3 regions of the Glutamicibacter soli genome follow, and region 2 is predicted to be linked to each of the others. Evidence: riboswitches for the same ligand, from Rfam matches in the RefSeq annotation. Region 2 holds a riboswitch; each other region holds the start of a gene.

Region 1 (7,024 bases), 640 kb from region 2:
CCGATGTGCTGGAAACCGCCACCGGCCGGGTGCTGCGCGACCGAGAAGGCATGGGCGCCGCCGGAGGCCTGGCCTTCAGCCTGGGCAGCTACTTCGCGGTCGACCTGGTCCCCGGGTGGGAGCTGGTCGCCCGGGTGCTGGACGCCCACCGCATCATGGGCGGCGCGGATCTGGTCATCACCGGCGAGGGCCGGCTGGACTCGCAGTCCCTGCAGGGCAAGGTGGTATCCGGGGTACTGCAGGCCGCCGGGGGAGACGTTATCGTGATCGCCGGATCGGTCAGCCTGGAAGACCAGGTTTTGGCCGACGCCGGAATCCTCGCGGCCTACTCGATCGCTCCGGGCCCGGCGAGTTTGGCCGAGCTGTCCGCCGACGCGCTGAAGCTGCTGGAGCGCACCGCGTTCAGCGTCGCACGGACCTACCTGCGCTGAAGCGCTCGCTGTCGCTTTGCGCAAAACCCTTGCCACCGTCGAGGACCGATGCCTAGCGTGGGAGGCAGCGCGGCAACCGCCGCGACCTTCGTCGGAGAAAGGGCCAGCATGGCAACCGTGAAAGTCGGAGAAGAGAACACCACCGATATCGAGCTGTACTACGAGGACCACGGCTCCGGGCAGCCGGTGGTGCTGATCCACGGCTACCCGCTGGACGGATCCTCCTGGGAGCTGCAGACCGCGGCGCTGCTCGGCGCCGGCTACCGGGTCATCACCTACGACCGCCGCGGCTTCGGCAAGAGCTCCAAGGCGGCCGTCGGCTACGACTACGACACCTTCGCCGCCGACCTGCACACGCTGCTGGAAACGCTTGACGTGAAGGACGCAGTGCTGGTGGGCTTCTCCATGGGCACCGGCGAGGTAGCCCGCTACCTGTCCACCTACGGCTCGGCCCGCGTCGCGAAGGCCGCCTTCCTCGGCTCGCTGGAACCGTTCATCCTGCAAACCGATGACAACCCCGAGGGTGTGCCGCAGGATGCGCTGGACCCGATGGCCGAGGCCGCCAAAACCGACCGCTACGCGTTCTTCAGCAGCTTCTTCGAGAACTTCTTCAACACCGAGACCTTCCTGGGCAACCGGCTGAGCGAAGAGGCGCTGGCCGCGAACAAGGCCCTGGCCTATGCCGCCTCGCCCTACGCCTCGGTCGCGGCCCAGTACACCTGGACCACCGACTTCCGCGCCGACATCCCGAAGATCGACGTGCCCGCGCTGATCGTGCACGGCACCGCCGACCGGATCCTGCCCGTGGACGTCACCGGCCGGCGCTTCGCCGAGGCGCTGCCCGCCGCCGAGTACCACGAGGTGGATGGCGCCCCGCACGGGCTGTTGTGGACCCACGCCAAGGAGGTCAACGACCTGCTGCTCGGCTTCCTCTCCCGCTAGCAGCAAGGCCCGCCGGGCCCGGGCACTGCGTGCGCCAATATGACGTCGTGCGACGGCTGGATGCTGCCGCGCGCCGTCGCGATCTGGGCCCGGCGCGGGTTCCAAACTCCCAATATGACGCAGTTTTGCGGTGCGTTCCGCCGCGTGACGGGGCGGTTCCCTCCGGCTTCGGCGGCGTGCTTGAATCGGTGCACACCATCCAGAGCGGCTGAGAGACCTGGCTCCGCGACGCCGCAGCAAGCCTGCAATCCGCAGGGAGTGCTAACGCCAGGTTCGATGGAGCCCGGGCCGCGTCCCGGTATCCCTCGGAAGTCCAATTCCAAGGAGCCCGATCATGACCGTCACCGCATTGCCCCGCGTCCCGTACACCGGCACCGCCAGCGAGGCCGAACTGGAGCGCTGGCGCGCCGTCGCCCGCCAGGTTGCCGGCACCCTGGCCGCCGACGCGCTGGCCCGCGACCGCGCCAACGCGCAGCCCTTCGCCGAGGTGAAGCTGCTGCGCGAGGCAGGGCTGCTGGAGCTGCTGGTCCCTGCCGAGTTCGGCGGAGCCGGCGGGCACTTCGAGACCGCCTTCGAGGTCATCCGCATCCTGGCCGCCGCCGACGGGTCGATCTCCCAGCTGCTGGCCTACCACTACATCAACCAGTCTTCCATCGCGTTCTACGCCCCGGCCGAGGCGCAGGCCGACTGGTGGCGGCGCACCGTGGAGGGAAGCTGGCTGTGGGGCGACTCGGTCAACCCGGTGGACCCGAACCTGGTGCTGACCCGCGAGGGCGATGGCTACCGGCTGAACGGGGCCAAGCGCTTCTCCACCGGCTCCGGGGTGGGCGAGGTCATCGTCGTCAACGCCCAGGTCGAAGGCACCGGCGAGCTGCTGGCCTTCGTGGTCCCGCGCGATGCGCAGGGGCTGGAGATCGTCGACGACTGGGACTATCTGGGCCAGCGGCTGAGCGCCTCGAACTCGCTGGTGTACCGCAACGTGCGCATCGAGCCGTCCGACGTGCTGGGCCCGGTCACCGACGAGCCGGTGGCCACCCTGCTCACCCCGGGCATCCAGCTGGCCTTCGCGAACTTCTACCTGGGCATCGCGGAGGGCGCGCTGGCGCGGGGCCGGCAGATTCTGCTGGGGCGCACCAACGCCTGGTTCCTCTCGCAGGCCGAAACCTATTCGCAGGACGTCGTCTTCCAGCGCACCGTGGGGGAGCTGAAGGCCCGCACTGCCGCGGTGGCCGCGCTGGCGGAGAAGCTGGGCCGCCGCTTCGATCAGGTGCTGGGCGGGGCAGTCAGCCAGCCGCAGCGCGCCGAGTTGGCGGTGGCGATCGCGGAGCTGAAGGTCGTGGCCAGCGAGGCCGGCGTGGAGGTCGCCAACCGCATCTTCGAGGTCACCGGATCCTCCTCCACCAAGAGCGACGTCGGGCTTGACCTGTTCTGGCGCAACGTGCGCACGCACTCGCTGCACGACCCGGTGGACTACAAGAAGATCGAGGTCGGCGCCTACTTCCTGCGCGGCGAATCGCAGCCGCTCTCGCTGTACACCTAGACACTGGACGCCTACGCCACCCTGCCTGCAACACCGATTGGAACACCAGATGATCGCCCTGTCCACATCCCGCCTGGCGGGGCTGCGCGAACGCTTCGCCCCGCACTTCCAGGCCATCGCCGACGGCGCCGCCGACCGCGACCGCACCGGCGAACTGCCCTACCGCGAGGTCGCCGACCTCGCCGCCGCCGGTTTCGGCGCGATCCGCGTCCCGGAATCCCACGGCGGCGCCGGCGCCACCTTGCCCGAGCTGTTCGAACTGCTCACCGACCTGGCCGCCGCCGACTCCAACATCGCCCAGGCGCTGCGCGCGCACTTCGCGTTCGTGGAGGACCGGCTGGTCGCCGCCCCGGGTCCGGCGCGCGATACCTGGCTGGCCCGCTTCGCCGCCGGCCAGCTGGCCGGCAACTCCTGGACGGAGGTCGGAGCGGTGACAGTGGGCGAGGTGGCCACCAAGGTCAGCCCTGACGGTTCCGGCGGCTTCACGATCACCGGCGCCAAGTACTACTCCACCGGATCGATCTTCGCCGACTGGCTTGACACCTACGCGCAGCGCACCGACACCGGAACCCGCGTCATCGCCGCGGTCTCCCGACACCAGCCGGGCGTGGCCCTGGCCGACGACTGGGACGGCTTCGGCCAGCGCACCACCGGCACCGGCACCTCCACCTTCACCGGCGCGGCGGTGGAGGAGCTGATCGAGTTCGACACCCGCTTCAAGTACCAGACCGCGTTCTACCAGCAGGTGCTGCTGGCGGTGCTCGCCGGCTCCGCCAAGGCCGCCGAACGCGAGTTCGCCGCGCAGCTGGCGGCCCGCAAGCGCACCTTCAGCCACGCCGCGGCCAACATCGCCGGGCAGGATCCGCAGCTGCTGCAGGTCATCGGCGAGGTCTCCGCGGCCGCCTTCGCCGCGGCGGCCACCGTGGAACGCGTCTCCCACGCCCTGCAGGGCGCCTACGAGTCGGCGATCGCGCTGCACTCCGGCGGCTCGATCCAGGAGGACGAGGCCGCCAACGACGCGGCCGAGCTCGCCTCCGCCCAGGGTCAGGTGGTGCTGACCCCGCTGGTGCTCACCGCGCTCACCCACGCCTTCGACGCGCTGGCCGCCTCCGCCACCAGCGTGTCCAAGAACCTCGACCGCCACTGGCGCAACGCCCGCACCGCCGGCAACCACAATCCGTGGGTGTTCAAGGCGCGGCTGATCGGCGACCTCGCGGTCAACGGCACGCAGCTGCCGCGCGTCTGGGCGATCGGCGCCTCGAAGTAATCCACAATCCGCAGCTGCGGCGGCCGGCCCTCCCGGCGCCCGCCGCACGCTGGGGACATGCAGACCTCCACAAGCACCGAAGCGGTCGGGAAACTGGCCGAGGCCCGCAGCCTCATCGCAGCGGCCTGGGCGGACGTGGCCGACGCGGACCTCCCCGCCGGCCACGCCGCCTACTTCGCGCTGCTTGTCGAACAGCTGGGCCAGGAGTTCGCCCGCGCCCAGCTCTTCGCCGCCGACCTGCTGCGCCGCACCGGCGCCCACCAGCTGGACGCCGACTCCTTCCAGGCCATCGCCGACGCCGGCGAGCACCCCTCCGCCGAGGACCTCGCCCGCGCTGCCGGGCGCACCACCATGGGCCGCACCCCCTACAAGAACACCGCCGGGCTGCTGCACAACTGGCTGGGCATCCCGCTGGGCACCGCCCGCGACCGCCTGGCCCAGACCGACTGCCTCATCGCCCAGGTCACCACCGCCGGGCACCGCGCCGCGCCGCTGCTGCCCCAGTTGGCCGCCGAATTCACCGCCCCGCGCTCCGACCCGCGTCTGGTGCTTTCCGCCTCCCGGCTGATCCACGGCGCCCAGAAGGACTTCGGCCCCGGCCCCGCCGGGCAGAAAGCGCGCGCCAACATCCAGGCGGAGGCCGTCGCGCTGATCCGCGAACAGCCCGCAACCGCCCGCAAGCACGTCGCCGACCTGATCCACCAGCTCAAGTACGGCAAGCGGCCGCTGGGCGCGCTGCTCTCCGAGATCGGCTTGTTCAAGCTCGGCCGCCGCAAGGGGCTGGAACACTACCTGCTGCGGGTGCTGCCCTCGCAGGCCGAAGTGGTCGACGCGCACTTGCGCAAGGTGGACAACCCCAAAACCGAGACCGGCAACCGCGAAGAACTCCACCGCCAGGCCGCCGAGGACCTGGCCGCTGAAAACGGCGACCCCGCCCCGCCGGACTGGGACGATTCCGAGACCATGCCGGATTGGGCGCAGGACCCCAAGGAAGCCGACGACGCGGCCGCTGAAGAGCCGGACCACGAAGATCTGGATACAGGCCGCACTGATCATGAAGGCTTCGACGTCGACAGAGAAACCGCCGAGGACACACCGCCGGCAGACCCTGAAGCCGCCGAGCTGCTGGTTCCCTTCGAGGACATGCGGCCCGAACTGCGCCACCTGATGGGCCTGCTTGCGACGCTAAGATCCGCCGGAACCGGCAAACGCCGAGGCTCTGCCACCGAGGTCGGCATCATCATCGACTACGACAAGATGGTCGAAACGGGGCAGGACTTCGCGGTGACCATCACGGGCAAGCCGATTTCCGCAGGCGAAGCCAGGGCCGCGGTCTGCAATGCCGGCATCTACCCGGTGGTGCTGAACGGGCGCGACCGGATCCTCAACCTCGGTCGCTCGCAGCGGCTGTTTTCCAAGAGCCAGGCCAAGGCCCTGCGCACCGCACGACGCGGCTGCGCCTTCCCGGGGTGCACCATGCCCGCCGAACGCTGCGAACTCGACCATTTGGACGCATGGGAAAAGGGAGGCCGGACGGACATCGACCGCGGCGACCTCTACTGCACGGTGCACCACATCGGGCGCCACTGCGGCTTGTTCCATGCAGTCAAGGTCGAAGGCAGCAGGCCCATGGTGCTGCTGCCCAAGAGCGTGGACCCCGAGCAGCGGCTTCACATCAACACGCACTTCCTCACGCCTGCCGAGTCGAAACGCGCCTTGGCCTGGGCCGCCGAAGCGACCCAGCTCTGGAAATCCGGAAAGCTGAAAGTGACCATCGCCGAGGCCTGAGCGCATCTCGGGCGATCGAAACTGCGAGCCGTAAAATCGTCGGGTTCAAAGGTTGTTTTCGGGCGTACAGTGAAAGAACGGGTATTCGGTTTTTCACATCAAAGGAGATGTCCAGCCATGCAAGCTGACGTCAAATTCAAAATGCCGTTTAACTTCGTCCAGGTGTTGATCGCCGCCTTTGGCGCCATGGCCCTGAGCGTGCTCACGTTCTTCATCGCGGAGGCCGCCGGGGCATCCATGAAATTCTCCGACGGGATGTTCCGAAACCTCGATTTCATCCACGTCATCCGGTTCACCGTGCCTCCGATCGTGGTGCTCGGCTTCTTGACCTTCCTCATCGCACGCGGCCGTCCGGGCTTCTGCCGCGTCGCCCAGGTGATCGGGCTTGCCCTGCTGCTCCTCTCGGCCGTGACGCAACTGTTCTTCGCCGAAGATGCAGGAAGCGCGGTTGCGGTCGCCGTCATGCACGTGATCGTCGGCGCCAGCTGGTACATCGCGGTGAACAACTCCAACAGGAGGGCCAACGAGCGAGCCATGGCAGGGTGATTGGGCTTGGCACGTTCTGGGGGCGTGTCAATTTGCGGATATTTCTGTGCGGGACGGGTGTTGTAGAAGTCACCCGGCCCAAGGGTTTTGGCTGGATGTGTTCGACTATAGAATCGTTGAGAACTGTCAACGATATCTTAGGGAACGTCAATGGCCCCGCAGGGAACCCCAAATAGCCCATTCAACTTCATCCAGGTAGCGATCGCCGCGCTCGGCGCTGGGTACCTCAACGTCATCATCTTTTTCATCGGCGGCTCGGCCGGAGCCTCCATGCAGATCGGTGAAACTTCGCACGATGTCGTGCACTTCGCCCAGGTTCTGGGTTACACCTGGGCTTCGGTGATTGTCCTTGGCTTCGTGGTGTTCCTGCTCGGCCGCGCCAAGAAGGGCATCACCAAGGTGGCCCAGTGGATCGGCCTGATCATCGCCGTGGCGTCGATCGCCTTCCCGATCATGAATTCCGCCGACGCCGCCACCGCCATCACCCTGAGCCTCATCCACATCATGACC
Region 2 (7,024 bases):
TGGGGACCGAACGGCTGGGGTGCAGCCTGAACACCTCGATCACCTGGGAGCCGATGGTCTTCACCGGGTCCAGGGAGGCGCCCGGGTCCTGCGGCACCAGCCCGATGCCTGCCCCGCGGATCTTGCGCCATTCGTGCACGTTCAACGTGGTCACTTCGGTGCCGCCAAAGCGCACGCTGCCGGTGCTTTTGGTGCCCTGGGGCAGCAAACCGATCAGGGACTTGGTCAGCGTCGACTTGCCGGAGCCGGATTCGCCGACGATGGCAACGATCTGCCCGCCGGGAATCTGGAGGTTGATGTTGTCCGCGGCGATGGTTCCCTGCGCGTACTGAACCGTGAGGTCTTCAATCCGGATCACCGGATTGGCGGTATTCTGTGGGGCATTCATGGATCTCTCCTTTCAACCGGGTACGGCGCTAGAAGCGGAAGGCTTTGTTGACGGCTCGCCCCAAGGTGGCCATCAGCATCACTGCGGCAACGATGACCAGGCCGGGAAGGGTGGTGAGCCACCAGGCGACAGAAAGGTACTGCCGTCCCTCGGAGATCAGCAGACCCCACTCCGGGGTCGGCGGCGGGGAACCGAAGCCGAGGAAACCGAGCCCCGAGATCGCCAGGATTGCCGCGCCGAGGTCAACGGCCAGCAGCGAGAGCACTGGCCCGATCACGTGTGGAATGATATGTCGGCGCAGAACGGTGAAGTATCCGCCCCCGCTCATCAGCGCGGCCTGCACGAAGTCCCGGGAACGGACCCGGAGCACCTCGGTGCGCACCAGCCGTGCGAAGGCCGCAATGGAAGCGATGCCGACACCGAGTCCCAGCGACAGCGGGCCGGGTTCGGTCGCTGTCACCAGGATCAGGGCGATCAGGAACGCCGGGACTGCCAGGATGACATCCACCAGGCGCATGGCTGCGCTATCGGCAAACCTGCCGGCGGTTCCGGCAAGCAGCCCGAGGATCGAACCGACAATGCTGCCGATCAGGCAGGCAAGCCCCGCGGTGAGCAGCGTCTGCCGGGTTCCGTACACAACTCGGGAGAAGACATCGCGTCCCAGGTGATCGGTGCCGAACAGGTGCTCGGAGCTTGGAGCCAGGAGCTTGTCCGCCGGCACTCCGGTGATCGGGTCGTGGCCGGTGAACAGCGAGGGAACCAAGGCCCACAACAGCACGATGGCCAGCGGAACCAGGACCCACCACCGCGCCAGCCGGCGCCGCGCCGCGGAGGATCCCGAGGTCCGCGCAACCGGCTGTTCGGAAGCGGCCAGGGGTGCGGCGGTCGTATCGACGTTGTCTGCCAGAAGGCTCATGGACTTTTCCTTCCCTAGGCCGCAAGCGCGCGGGGCGAACCGGAGCGGGCGGTGATGATACGCGGATCGAGCTTCGGATGGATGAGGTCAACCAGCAGGTTGACTGTTGTGAACACGACGGCGGTCAGCAGGACCAGCCCCTGGACCAGCGGGATGTCCTGGACGGTGACCGACTGGAGAATCAGCTGGCCCAACCCTGCACGGGCGAAAACGGTTTCGGTGATCACCGACCCGGCAAGCAGCGTTCCGATGGTGATGCCGGCAATGGACAGCGCGGCGGGCGCGGCGTTCTTCAGCGTATGGCGGTAGAAAATCCACGATTCGCTGGCGCCCTTGGCCCGCAGCACGTCCACGAATGGCTGGGTGTTGACTTCCTGCACGCTCTTGATGAGCACCTGGGCGATGGGTGCGCTCAAATGCACCGCCAGCACGAAAATCGGCACCGCCAGAGAGAGGAACGAATCGTCCGGGAACAGCGACATCACGCCGAGCTGGACCGCCAGCAGCTGCAGCAGCACCAGCCCAAGCCAGAAGACCGGGATGGAAACCATGAGCGGCGGAAGATTCAGCAGCAGGTTGCGCAGCTTGGCGCCGCGGGCCAGGCTGGCCGCGGCCGTGAGCGCCACAGCGAAAACGACCGCGACAACGAAGGCCGAGCCTGCCAGCACCAACGTTGAACCGGCGACTTCGCCGATGCGGGCGGATACTTCAGAGCCGCTGGACAGGGAGTATCCCAGATCTCCACGCAGCAGACCGAGTAGCTGGGAGAAGTACTGGACAATGACCGGTTGGTCGTACCCGTAGTACTCCTTCATCTGCGCGATAGTCGCCGGATCAGCTGCCGAGTCCGAGTTCAGGAAAATCGTCACCGGGTCGTTGGGAAGCGACTGAACTGCGATGAATACCGCGGTGTAGGCAAGCCAGATCACCAGCAGGGCCTGGCCTACGCGCTTGGCAATGTATCCGCCCATGGCTTCGACTCCTAGCCTTCGCTCTTCCAAGCGCCCTGGAAGATCGGGGCGGTACCGGAGGTGAACTCGACGTGGGCTGACTCGTTCGCGCCGTAGACCTGGACCTCGTCCCACAGTACGAGCGTCAGGGCCTTGTCCAGCACCAGTGCACGCTGTTCTTCCTCGACCAGCTTCAGATGCTCTTCTTCGCTGGTTGCCGCCTGTTCCTTGGCGAAGAGCTTGTTCAGTTCCTCGTCGGAGTTCAGGGTCTGGGTATTGTTGGCCGGCGCGTACACCGGGCCGAGGCCGCCGAGGGCGAACTGGCGGGTGCCGAAGAATTCGACCTTGTCGTCGACCAGTGCGTTGACCAGGAAGGTGTTGTCGGCCGCGCGGTTGACCAGCTTCACGCCAAGGTCGCGCCACTGCTGCTCGATCAATTCGAAGGCCGGCTTGATGACAACCGAGTTGTTCGAGGTGGCCACCGTGATTTCCAGCTTTTCGCCGTCCTTCTCACGGATGCCGTCGGCGCCGACCTTCCAGCCTGCTTCGTCCAGGAGCTGCTTTGATTTCTCCGGGTTGTAGGCGATTTCAGAGGACAGGTCGACGAAACCCGGGGCCTTGTGGTTCAAGATCGATCCCGCCACGACGTAGCTGTCGGACAGCACAGTGTCCTTGATGGCTTGGCGGTCGATTCCGACCTGCAGCGCCTGGCGGACCTTGGCGTCCGCCAGCTTGCCGGAGCCGATGCGCACTGCTGCCTGGTTCGTGGTCAGGTCCACTCCCTGCGCGGCGAAGACCTGGCCGCCGTTGGCTGCCAGTACCTGCTCGTCCACCGGCTGCAGACCTCGGACCAGGTCGACCTGGCCCGACTGGGCGGCGCCGGCGCGGCTTGCGACTTCAGGCAGGTACTTGACCACGAGGGAGTCAAGGTATGCGTCGCCCTGGTTCGGGGCGGTTTCCGGGGCCCAGGCGTAGTCGTCGCGGCTGGTGAACACCACTTCTTCGTCCGGCTTTTCCGATTCGAAGACAAACGGGCCGGAACCGACGATCTTGGCGATGGCTGACTGGCCTGCATTGTCCAGCTTCAAGGTCTTCGGGGAGACCAGGCCTGCGGCGACCGAAGAAGTAGCGCGCAGGAAGTTGGCATCGGGACGCTTCAGCGTCACCTTCACCTGGTTCTCCCCCACGACCTCGGCCGATTTGTAGGCGCCGAAGTCCACGTTTGGAGCGATCTGTGCATCCTTGATGCCCAGACCCAGCGCGTCAAGATTCAGCTTGACCGCTTCGGCATTAAGCGCGGATCCATCCGAAAAAGTCACTCCGTCGCGAATGGTGAAGGTGAATTCCGTCTGCTCCTTGTTCGCCTTGAAATCCTTGGCAATCCAGCCCACCAGCTTGCCGGATTCAACGTCGAAGTAGGTCAGGCGGTCAAGGACCGAGTTCAGCACGTTGGCCTTCTCGTAGAAGCGCGCTGCCTGGGTCTGCCAGTTGTTGATCGGGGTGACCTCGGCGAAGGTGAAGGTGCCGCCTTCAACCGGTTCGCCGGAGGCGGTCGGGGCGCCTTCCGCTGGGGCGGCAGTTGTCGAGTTTCCGCCGCAGGCAGTCAGCGTCAGGCCTAGGACGGTGACAAGGGCCGCTGCTTTCAAGCTCAGGTGCGAAGTACGCATCTTCGTGTGTTCCTCTCGGTGTTGGACCCGAGGATTACGCCTGATGTTCAACGATCCGCTTGTAGCGAGTTCGAGGGAAGGCAGAGATCTCCCCTTGAAGGACCGTTGCGAAATCTAGCAATCTCCATCGGTCCTGGCCTTAGCACCGCTCCCGATGTCGGGTGGTTGCTGCGACGTCAACGAGCCAGGTCTCTCAGTCGCTCTGGATGGTGTGGTGTCCAATTTCTTGAACAATTTCAGTGTCGAACACGGAGTTGAATATGACCAAGCGTGACGTAAGTAAAACGTCATGAAACCCAGCAACGGTTATCAACGCTCTTGAAACGAGTCATTTTGCACGTCACAAAGCGTCTTGTGACGATTCTTGTCGACAGCTCTGACAAATTCTTGACTCGGCACCAGGAAGCAAGATCTGTTGCGGCTCCATGGATGAAGGAGCTGGTTGGACAAAATCGCGATATCAGCGACCACGGCCCGCCCTTCCCAAGCCGATGCGTCCGCCGTCCGGTGAACACGGAAATCACCGTCTCCTGCAGAATGGAACAACCCTCGATTGAAACCGGAAATTAGGTTAGCCTTAATAAAAAATTTCGCCATTCCAATCTCGCTAAGAAAGACGGGCAACATGAGCGCCACCGACGCAACACAGTTTTCCGCCCGGCTTCGCAGCGTCACCCAGGAAGATCACCACGCCGCAGAATCCAGCGACTTCATCACCACGCTGATGGGCGGGGAACGCTCGGCACGCGACTACATGTTGCTGATTGCCCAGTACCACTACATCTACGGTGCGTTGGAAGAAGAAGTCCGGGTGCTTGCCGCGGATCCGGAACTTGGCGAAATCTTGGACGCGGCACTTGAACGCAGTGGGCAGATTGCAAAAGACCTGGATGTCCTGCTGCCGGCCCACGGGTTGAAGGAGATCCCAGCGGCGTTGCCGGCCACCGAGGCCTACGTTGCGGCAATCCGCGCCTCGGCTGCGGAACCGGCGCGCCTCGTCGCCCACCACTACCTGCGCTACCTGGGAGACCTGTCCGGCGGCCTAGCCATCGGAAAGCTCGTACCCCGCCACTATTCCATTCCCGATGAAGCATTGAACATGTGGAAGTTCGAGGCCATCGACAAGCCAAAAATCTACAAGGATTCCTACCGCGACAAACTCGATGTTTTCGGGGCGAACACCTCGCATGCCGAAGCGGTGCTGGACGAGGCGAAGCGCGGGTTCCAGTGGAACAAGGCGATCTTCGAGGACCTGCTGAAGGCAAGCGCCAGCGAGCTGAGCGCCGCATCCTAGGTTTTCGGAAGTTCTGCACCGACCTGCCACCGGCCGCGGGAATGCCTTCGGCCGGCACGTCGTTGGCAACGGTAACCGTCAACGGAGGAAACTCATGAAGATCGCAGTCGCCGGAGCTACCGGAAAACTCGGCACCCTCGTTATCGATGCGCTGTTATCCCGGGGCGCCCCAGCGGGCAGCCTGGTCGCGCTCGGCAGGTCCCCGCAGAAACTCGCCGCCTTGGCAGCCAAGGGCGTGGAGACCCGCGCCGCCGACTACAACGCGGCGCACACGCTCGTCGCGGCCCTCGAAGGCGTCGACAGGCTGCTGCTGATTTCCGGCAGCGACGTGGGCCACCGGATCCCGCAGCATGAGAACATCATCAATGCCGCCCGGCGTGTTGACGTGTCGCTGATCGCCTACACATCCATCGCCAACGCGCGCACCGGCCAGCTGAAGCTGGCCGCCGAACACGTGGCCACCGAGGACCTGCTGGCAGGATCCGGGATCCCCTATGTCCTGCTGCGCAACGGCTGGTACACCGAGAACTACACGGACCAGCTCATGGGCTACCTCAACAGCGGGGTGATCCTCGGCGCGGCGGGCGAGGGAAAAATCAGCGCCGCCACCCGCGCGGACTTCGCCGAGGCTGCAGCGGCCGTCCTGCTGGATGAGCAGGTTGCCGGGGGAACCATCTACGAGCTCGGCGGAGACAAGCCCTTCACGCTCGGCCAGCTGGCCGGAGCGCTCGGCGCCGCCACCGGGCAAGAGGTCACCTACCGGGATCTGGACCCGCAGACCCTGGCCGGCATCTACGAACAGTCCGGAATTCCCAAGGTTTACGCCGAGATCCTGGTGGACACCGACGTGCGTATCCGCGACGGCGCCCTTGAGGTGCACGGCTCGGACCTCGCCCGGCTGATCGGCCACGCACCCACCTCGCTGGGCAAGGCCATCAAGCAGGCCCTGGACAGCTAGGGCAGGCGCCGGGAATCCGGCAGCCCCCGTCCCGGCGAGCGCACACCGGCCCGGCGCGAATATCCTTGGCCCGGGGGTGAACAAAAAGCCCGGCTGGCTCGTGTAACTTGCATGAGTGAGAATCAGGTCCGAAAATCCTGGCCGCGAAAGGGGCGCGTGACAACCAGCGATGACGCCACCCTGCGGCTGCTGCATGAAAGATTCGCGCAGCCGCTGTGGCGTTATGTCTTCTCGCTGACCAGAGACTCGTACCAGGCGGAGGACATCGTCCAGGAGACCCTGCTCAAAGCCTGGAATTCCCCGCGGATTCTCGACGAGCCGGTGGAAGAGGTCCGCGGGTGGATGTTCACGGTGGCCCGCAACCTGGTGATCGACCAGTCCCGCAGCGCACGCTCACGGCATGAACGCAGCATCGAACGGCTGCCTGATCAGCCCGCCGCGGATCACGCCGACCAGATTTTCGACGAGATCCTCATTCATGACGCGCTCGCTGCGCTCAGCGAACCGCACCGGCAGGTGGTGGTGCTGGCCTACTACGGCGCCTACAGCACGCAGCAGATCGCAACGGAATTGGGCATCGCGGACGGAACCGTGAAGTCCCGGCTGCATTATGGGATGAGGGCCTTGAAGCTGGCCCTCCAGGAACGGGGAGTAACACGATGAGCGAGCATGAGAAGTTCGCCCAATGGGATGCCGCCTATGTGCTGGGCGCGCTGGAGCCGGCCGACCGCCGGCTGTTCGAAGAGCACTTGGAGAACTGCGAACGCTGCCAGGGCGCCGTATCCGAGCTCAGCGCGCTGCCGGGCTTGCTCTCGCGCGCGCACGACCCGGAAGAGGTGACGGCCCTGGTG
Region 3 (7,024 bases), 780 kb from region 2:
TGCCTGTAATTTTCGTACCCACTAGGAGACTTTCACTGCTAGGCTCTGCTCATGGATGCAGAATTACGTGCCTTTATGATGTCCTTCAACAAGCTGGCGGACCTCGCTGAAGAATTCCGCCAGAAGCCCAATGGTGCTCAGCTGGCACCCGTGTTGGAAAAACATCTGAAAGTTTCGCCTAGCTCGCTTCCGCTGATCACCGAGGCTTTCGGCTCCCACCGGCTCGCGGATGCGAATATCGTTCTCGACCGCATTGCCGGCAGTGATCCCTCCGCCAAGATCGTCGGTATCGCCGGGCAGCAAAGGTACCATGCGGATCTGGCCGATCTGCTGATGCCGGAGAACCACATGGGTATTGTGGGTGAGCCTTCCTACGCTTCACTTGCCGTGGGCCCGGACCAGCAGCGTCGATTCCTGACACTGGGAATCCACCTCTTCCATTACCACTCCAGCCCGCTGGCAGTTTTGATCCGGAAGGCCAATCCGGAGTACGGGAAGCCCGAAGCTGCATTGGAGATCCTGTCCCCCGACGAACAGGTGACCGACGCATTCCTCAAGGAATTTCGCAACGGGTTGCGCACCTCGAGCATCTTCAAGGGCCAGGTCATCTCGTTCAAGGGCAACGAGTACCAGGAATCGAACGCCGGAGTCGCCTTCCACCGGCGCGAACCCTTCCCGCGCGAACAGCTCGTGCTGCCCGACGGCCTGCGTGAACGCATTGAGGAACAAGTCCTCGGCGTCGGAACCCACCGCGATGTCCTGACTGCGCTCGGTGCGCATCTCAAACGCGGTGTCCTGCTCTACGGCCCGCCGGGCACCGGGAAAACCCACACCGTCAGGTATCTGGCCTCGGCGGCTGAAGACCACACTGTCATCCTGCTCAACGGCGATTCGTTGGCCTACATCTCCCAAGCCGCCGCCATGGCGCGGGCGCTGCAGCCATCGATCGTCGTACTGGAAGATTGTGACCTGATCGCCGAAGACCGCAGCTTCAGCCACGGCCCCCAGCCGCTGCTTTTCGAAGTCCTCGACACCATGGACGGCCTGGAACCGGACGCGGACGTCACCTTCCTGCTGACCACGAACCGCGTGGATTCCCTGGAGCGCGCCTTGGTGCAGCGCCCCGGGCGCATCGATCTTGCAGTGGAGATTCCACGCCCGGATCTCGAAGGACGTATTGCCCTGCTCGAACTATACGCAGCCAAGCTGAAGCCCAGCTCCGACACCGTGCAACAGCTTGCGCACCTTGTCGATGGAACGACTGCCTCGTTCACCAGGGAATTGGTTCGCCGATCCATCCTCAACGCGGCAGTCGCGAACCAGGCTCCGGGTGACGCCCATCTGCTCGAAGCCGCCGCGGAGCTTATGGGCGATGCGGCCACTCTCACGCGAAACTTCCTCGGGGGAACCAACGACCCGGATCTTGACGAGCCGGAAGAATTCAGCGAAGACGCATCCTTCGGATGGTTCCCCGGGGTGGCAGGGAGCTACGAAGCGCCCAGCGGATTTGGACAAGATCCGGAAGCTGAACAGGACGGCGGCAGCAAGGGGTTGTAGGCCGCGCCTTCCTCCTTGCCGGGGAGGAATATCCCCCTGCTGCGCCAGCGCACCGCATCGTTGCCGCTTGAAGGCGTTCCTGCCGTGGGGCGATTCAGTTGGTGATCCCTTGATGGAGCGGGTCACCGTAAATAAACTGCTGAAGCGCGGCAGATGGCCGGCCGAAGAGCAACCGTTGCGGAAACTCCGCCCATTCCTCCGGTTCCAGCTGCACAACATGCGCCGGGTAGCAGCGGTCCACCAGAACCGCCCCACCCCGCTCATCGCGTTGCAGTTCCTTGTAGAGCTGCCCTGCCCTCGGGTTGGGCGCCAAGATGCCCAGCCGTCTCATCCGATCTTCGAGGCGAAGCAGGTCCTCCGGACTCTTGCAACGCCGACGTGCGTGCGCTGCTGCTTCCCTGATTCCCAAACTGACGGCCCAATACAGTTCAGGTGTGAAGCCTGCGGCGATCCAGCGGAGGATGTAGTTCTGCAGGTGTTCCGGCGTCTCGCTGAGCTTGCCGCTGGCGAATTCCCCGCTGCGGGTTGCCTGCCGGTAAGCCGACTGCTCGACCGGACGTTCTCCGAAAAATGGGTAGTCCATGACCACGCTGTTCCACAGCCGTTCCTGCAGGGTGCCTTCTGGGTGATTGATCGAGAATTCTGGGTTCTGCATTGTTGTTCGCTCCTGCTCAGGGAGCCGGCCGAGCACCTATTGTGCCGGACTGGCCCACCGACTTACCCGGGACTTTTGTCCGGGTCGGTTCTTCCCCTGGGGCACCCCGCTCGATGAGGAGGGTTGCCGTGCGACCAGCCAGGTACTTTGCGTCGCAGCTCTTGAACTTGGAATCCAGCCTAACCCGCAGCTACCGACAGTATGGCCGCGGCGCCGGATACAGCAGATCCGGTGCCCATGCCTTCACAGGTACGGACACCGGATCAGCCATCGACTCTGGTGGACAAGTCCACCTTTGACTGCAGTTCGCTCGGTGCTAGCGGTCGACCTCGGTGCAGATGCAGAAGCGATTGCCCTGGGCGTCGGTGATGACGGTGAAGGACGGCACGGCATCGCCGTCGGAGTGGGCGCCAACTTCTTCCAGCTTCGTGAGCACCGGACCGCTTTCCGAATACGGAACCCACACGTCCAAGTGCAGCCGGTTCGTATTGGGAGTGTCGGTTTTCTGGAACCAGATCGCCGGGCCGCGACCGTGGGGATCGGCGATGCTGCCGTCCTCCAGCGACTTGTACCCAAGCCCGGCGGCCCATTGCTCCGCGATCTCCTGGGGCTTGTCGGTGTCGATGGCAATCTCCACTGCGCGGATCAGGTCGACGCGGGGTTTGGCCCTGAGGGCCGCGGCCCGCTCGGAGATCTTGCTGGCCAGCGCAATGTCGCGGGTGGTGACCTGGCCGCCGGCGTCATGGGAGGTGGTTGTCACGAACACGCGGTTGTAGCGCCAGTCCACGTCGGGGTGGTGGTTGTCCATCTCTGCGGCGCTTGCGATATCGCTGAAAAGCTCGATCGCGGCCGCGGAGGTCTTGGTCTCGAAAACCGCGGCAATGGCTCCGGGGATCTGGCGCCACTGCGGCATCCCCTGGAGGTATTCGTTGAGCTGGTCTTGGGCAATTACGTCCTGTGCAGGCATGCGTTTCTCCTTTCTCCGGCAACCTTCCCACCCGAGGGGGCGAAGTTCAATGGACCTGCGCAGACTGCCAGAAACAACGGACGGTTGCGGCGTACTGGATAACTGCTGTGAACATCCGTCTTCCGTGGAGAGCGGCACCGGCCGCGGCTAATCTCGGCAAATATGGGCACAAGGAGTTTTGATGACTAATATTCACAACGCCAAGGTCTCTGATTCAACGTTGGACGATGTCATTGACGAGACTGCTCACCGCACGCGACGCATCGTGAGCCGGATCATCATCCTCATCGTCGCAGCCATCGTCGCGGCCGCGGCGCTTGGAGCGTTCGATGTGGAATCCAGCACCGACCAGTCCGAGGACCGTATGCAAGTCCACGTGCGCCACCCGTTGGTGGCGCGGGCAGGCAATGAGGTCGAGCTGGAAATACTTGTCAGTTCCGACGAACCGCTGCCCGATACCTGTAAGCTGCGCCTCGCCGAGGACTACCTGTTGTTCTTCGAGGACTTGGCGGTCTTCCCGGACCCGGAATCGCAAAGTTCCGACGCGGCCGGTGCGGTGGAATTCGAGGTTGCTCCCCAACCCGGGGCCACGCAAATGCTGGTTCGCATCACAGGCCGGGCCTCTGACCAGTGGGACTTGCGCACCGACGGGAACCTCGAGGTCGAAGTCGGCGCTTCCACCGTCAACGTACCGTTCACCACCTGGAGGGTTCCCTAATGGAAATTGTCATTCGCGCCGCCATCGCCTTCGTGGTCCTGTGGCTGGTGACCCGTGCCGCAGGCCGTTCCACCCTGGGCGAGCTGAGCTCGTTCGAGTTGATCCTGTTCGTCGCCCTCGGGGACCTGGTGCAGCAGGGCATCACCATGGAAGACCGGTCGCTGACTGGAAGCCTATTGGCCGCGCTCACCATGATCGTCCTGGCAGTGGTCCTGTCCTATGCCAATATGCGCTGGCCCAGGATCGGAAAACTCACCCTGGGCCGGCCCATCGTGCTCGTGCGTGACGGCGTGATCGACCGGCGGGCATTGAGCGGGGAACGCATCGGCCTCGACGAGTTGAGCATGCTGGCACGCCATGCGGGGATCGAGGAATACAGCTCGATCAGGCTCGCCATCCTGGAGTCCAACGGAAAGGTCTCCTTCTTCACCAAGGAAGCAGAGGCCAAGCCATGAGCGTCAATACCGAAAGCAAGTTGAAGAAGGGCATCACCGGCCCCCTGCTGTACCTGTTCATCCTCGGCGACATCCTGGGAGCCGGCGTGTACGCGCTGGTGGGCGAGGTGGCCGCGGAAGCAGGCGGAGCCATTTGGGCCCCGTTGCTCGTCGCCTTGATTCTGGCGCTGCTCACGGCCACCTCCTATGCGGAGCTGGTCACGAAATATCCCAGGGCGGGCGGTGCGGCCATTTTCGCCGAGCGGGCCTTCAAAAAACCTGTGGTGTCCTTCCTTGTGGGCTTCTCCATGCTGGCGGCCGGCGTCACCAGTGCGGCGGGCTTGAGCATTGCATTTGCCGGGGACTATCTTTCGGTGTTCTTCGATGCACCCGCCATTCCTGTCGCAATAGCCTTCCTGGGTTTGGTCGCGCTATTGAATGCACGCGGCATCAAGGAATCGGTGCGGGCGAATGTCGGGATGACGGCAATCGAACTGTCGGGATTGCTGCTGGTGATCGTCGTGGCGGCCATATTCCTGGGCGACGGCAACGGGGACGCGTCACGTCTGGCCCAGTTCCCCGAAGACACCACGCCGGTTGCCGCGATCTTCGCGGGCTCGCTGTTGGCCTACTACTCTTTTGTCGGATTCGAGGTCTCCGCCAACGTCGCGGAGGAAGTCGTGGACGTGCCGCGGGTCTACCCCCGGGCGCTGTTCGCCGCACTGCTCACCGCCGGAGTGGTCTACTTAGCGCTTGGCGTGCTCACCTCGATCGCCATGGATCCCAAGGAGCTGGCAGGATCTTCCAGCCCCCTGCTGGATGTCGTGCAGGCCACCGGGGTCGGGATCCCCAGCTGGCTGTTCAGCCTGGTAGCCCTGGTGGCGGTGGCCAATGGCGCTTTGCTGACCATGATCATGTCCAGCCGGCTGGCGTTCGGGATGGCGGAGCAGGGGCTGCTGCCGCCTGTCCTGGGGCGCGTCCTGCCGCATCGCCGCACCCCGTGGGTGGCGATCATCGGAACCACGGCGATCGCCATGCTATTGACGCTGACCGGTGATCTGGCGACCTTGGCCAAGACCGTCGTGCTGCTGCTGCTCTTCGTGTTCACCAGCACCAATCTTGCCGTCATCGTGCTGCGGCGGGACCGCGTGGAGCACCGGCATTTCCGGGCTCCGATCATCATTCCGTATCTCGCGCTGGCTTCCTGCGCTGTGCTGCTCGTCCAGCAGGATGGCGGGATCTGGCTACGCGGGCTCGCGTTGCTCGCCTTGGGTGCGGTCCTGTATTTCGCAACCCGCTGGATCACCTCCCGGTCTACGAAGCGCCCCTCTTAGGCCGCGTCGCAGCCACGGGCGGCGGCCTCGCGGAACGTCGAGGAAAGCCGCGGGCCTTGCGGATGGATTGCCGTCCGCAAGGCCCGCGGCCGCTTGAGGTCAATGTTCAGAGCTGGTCGGGACTCTCACGCTGGTCGGGGAGGTTCACCCGGCGCTCGTGGTCGAGACCGATATCCGCTGCATCATCGGCTTCGTCGTCGGGCTCGACCGCGCGATCTTCATCCAGCGGCTCGGGAAGCAGCGTTTCCGGGTTCAGCTGCAAGGGGTCAGCGTCGCTTTCATCCAGGATCCGGTCCGGCCCGCGCAACGGATCCTCGGCGTCCAGCGACTGCGGGGCGTCCGAGGAACCTGCGGCAGGCTGGCTGTCGCGGCCGTCGAATGGCTCATCCGCGTCCTCGTCGCGTCGCACATCGTCGAATTCGGCATTATTCAAGGTCATGTCCTTCTCCTTAATTCTTCGTGGCGGCGGCACCGCCAGGGAGCTGTGCTATCAGTTGTTCACTGCTGAGGATCCGCTGGCGGTAGTGCTCCTCCAGAAACTTCAAGGTCACATCCTCGAAGTCCGGGTCCGCGGAAGCCAGGGCGTCTCGGGCAAGGAACACCGGCAAATTGGCGCTGAAGGCGTCGGTCGCGGTGGCGGCAATGCAGGTTTCCGAGGAGACCCCGGCCAGGATGAGGGAGGCAACCCGGTGCTGCAAGAGCAGCGTCAGCAGCTCCGTGGCCCAGAAGGCGCTGTCGCGCCGCTTGATCAGCTCGATGCTTCCCGCCAGATCCAGCTCTGGCAGGATCCGCGCTTGGCCGGTCCCCTCGAAAAGGTAACCCTGGTCGTCCTCCAGCATCTTCAACGTCCAGGTGGACTTGTCTTTCTTGTGCACGGTGCGCACCACAATGACCGGCAGCCCGGCCTTGCGCGCCGCGGCGGCGAGCTTGTTGCACGCGGATGCCAGCCGAGCGCGGTGCTGCGCCAAGTCCTCGGTTTCAAAAAATCCCTCCTGCATGTCGATCAACAACAGCGCCGGGCTTTGAAGGGATCCCGTCGCGTCCATGGCTCAGCTGCGTCCCGAGCAGTGTTCGCAGCAGTACGGCGCTTCTCCCGCATATACGGCATGGCCCAGGATCACGCAGTCGCAGTGCGAGCAACGCTCGGCCACATCATGAATGGCGCACTCGAAGCTGTCATAGATTCCCGACTTGCCTTCGAAGTCCACGCTGATAGGGCGTTGCGCCGGTGCTCCGCAAGTATTGCAGTTCTGCATTGTTCGACTTCCTTCCGCTCGATGGCCTGCGCGCTAAGTTGTGCTGCCTAGTCCTTGTCGTATTGGTCGTCGGTTGAGTTATCCAGCTCCGGATCGGTGCCCT

The links. A riboswitch is a leader RNA that binds a small molecule or an ion and turns the genes downstream of it on or off. The one in region 2 is predicted to bind S-adenosylmethionine.
Region 1: it holds a riboswitch for S-adenosylmethionine, as region 2 does, so the genes downstream of both, ACTX90_RS16575 (acyl-CoA dehydrogenase family protein) here and ACTX90_RS01420 (ABC transporter substrate-binding protein) in region 2, are expected to answer to the same signal.
Region 3: it holds a riboswitch for S-adenosylmethionine, as region 2 does, so the genes downstream of both, ACTX90_RS15915 (hypothetical protein) here and ACTX90_RS01420 (ABC transporter substrate-binding protein) in region 2, are expected to answer to the same signal.

The regions. Positions count from the first base shown of each region.
Region 1 is NZ_CM125969.1:3,496,730-3,503,753, reverse strand. Features, by position in the region: gene ACTX90_RS16585 (glycerate kinase) at 1-431, shown strand, start outside; gene ACTX90_RS16580 (alpha/beta fold hydrolase) at 540-1,373, shown strand; SAM riboswitch class I at 1,566-1,656, shown strand; gene ACTX90_RS16575 (acyl-CoA dehydrogenase family protein) at 1,708-2,913, shown strand; gene ACTX90_RS16570 (acyl-CoA dehydrogenase family protein) at 2,963-4,180, shown strand; gene ACTX90_RS16565 (HNH endonuclease signature motif containing protein) at 4,238-5,968, shown strand; gene ACTX90_RS16560 (DUF6069 family protein) at 6,086-6,514, shown strand; gene ACTX90_RS16555 (DUF6069 family protein) at 6,665-7,024, shown strand, end outside.
Region 2 is NZ_CM125969.1:279,730-286,753, reverse strand. Features, by position in the region: gene ACTX90_RS01435 (ABC transporter ATP-binding protein) at 1-388, opposite strand, end outside; gene ACTX90_RS01430 (ABC transporter permease) at 417-1,304, opposite strand; gene ACTX90_RS01425 (ABC transporter permease) at 1,319-2,275, opposite strand; gene ACTX90_RS01420 (ABC transporter substrate-binding protein) at 2,287-3,921, opposite strand; SAM riboswitch class I at 4,043-4,134, opposite strand; gene ACTX90_RS01415 (biliverdin-producing heme oxygenase) at 4,547-5,215, shown strand; gene ACTX90_RS01410 (SDR family oxidoreductase) at 5,310-6,173, shown strand; gene ACTX90_RS01405 (sigma-70 family RNA polymerase sigma factor) at 6,330-6,836, shown strand; gene ACTX90_RS01400 (anti-sigma factor family protein) at 6,833-7,024, shown strand, end outside.
Region 3 is NZ_CM125969.1:3,355,549-3,362,572, forward strand. Features, by position in the region: gene ACTX90_RS15910 (AAA family ATPase) at 52-1,557, shown strand; gene ACTX90_RS15915 (hypothetical protein) at 1,652-2,212, opposite strand; SAM riboswitch class IV at 2,266-2,379, opposite strand; gene ACTX90_RS15920 (4a-hydroxytetrahydrobiopterin dehydratase) at 2,529-3,179, opposite strand; gene ACTX90_RS15925 (hypothetical protein) at 3,361-3,897, shown strand; gene ACTX90_RS15930 (DUF421 domain-containing protein) at 3,897-4,352, shown strand; gene ACTX90_RS15935 (APC family permease) at 4,349-5,665, shown strand; gene ACTX90_RS15940 (hypothetical protein) at 5,772-6,104, opposite strand; gene ACTX90_RS15945 (cysteine hydrolase family protein) at 6,115-6,711, opposite strand; gene ACTX90_RS18655 (metallothionein) at 6,715-6,921, opposite strand; gene ACTX90_RS15950 (hypothetical protein) at 6,969-7,024, opposite strand, start outside.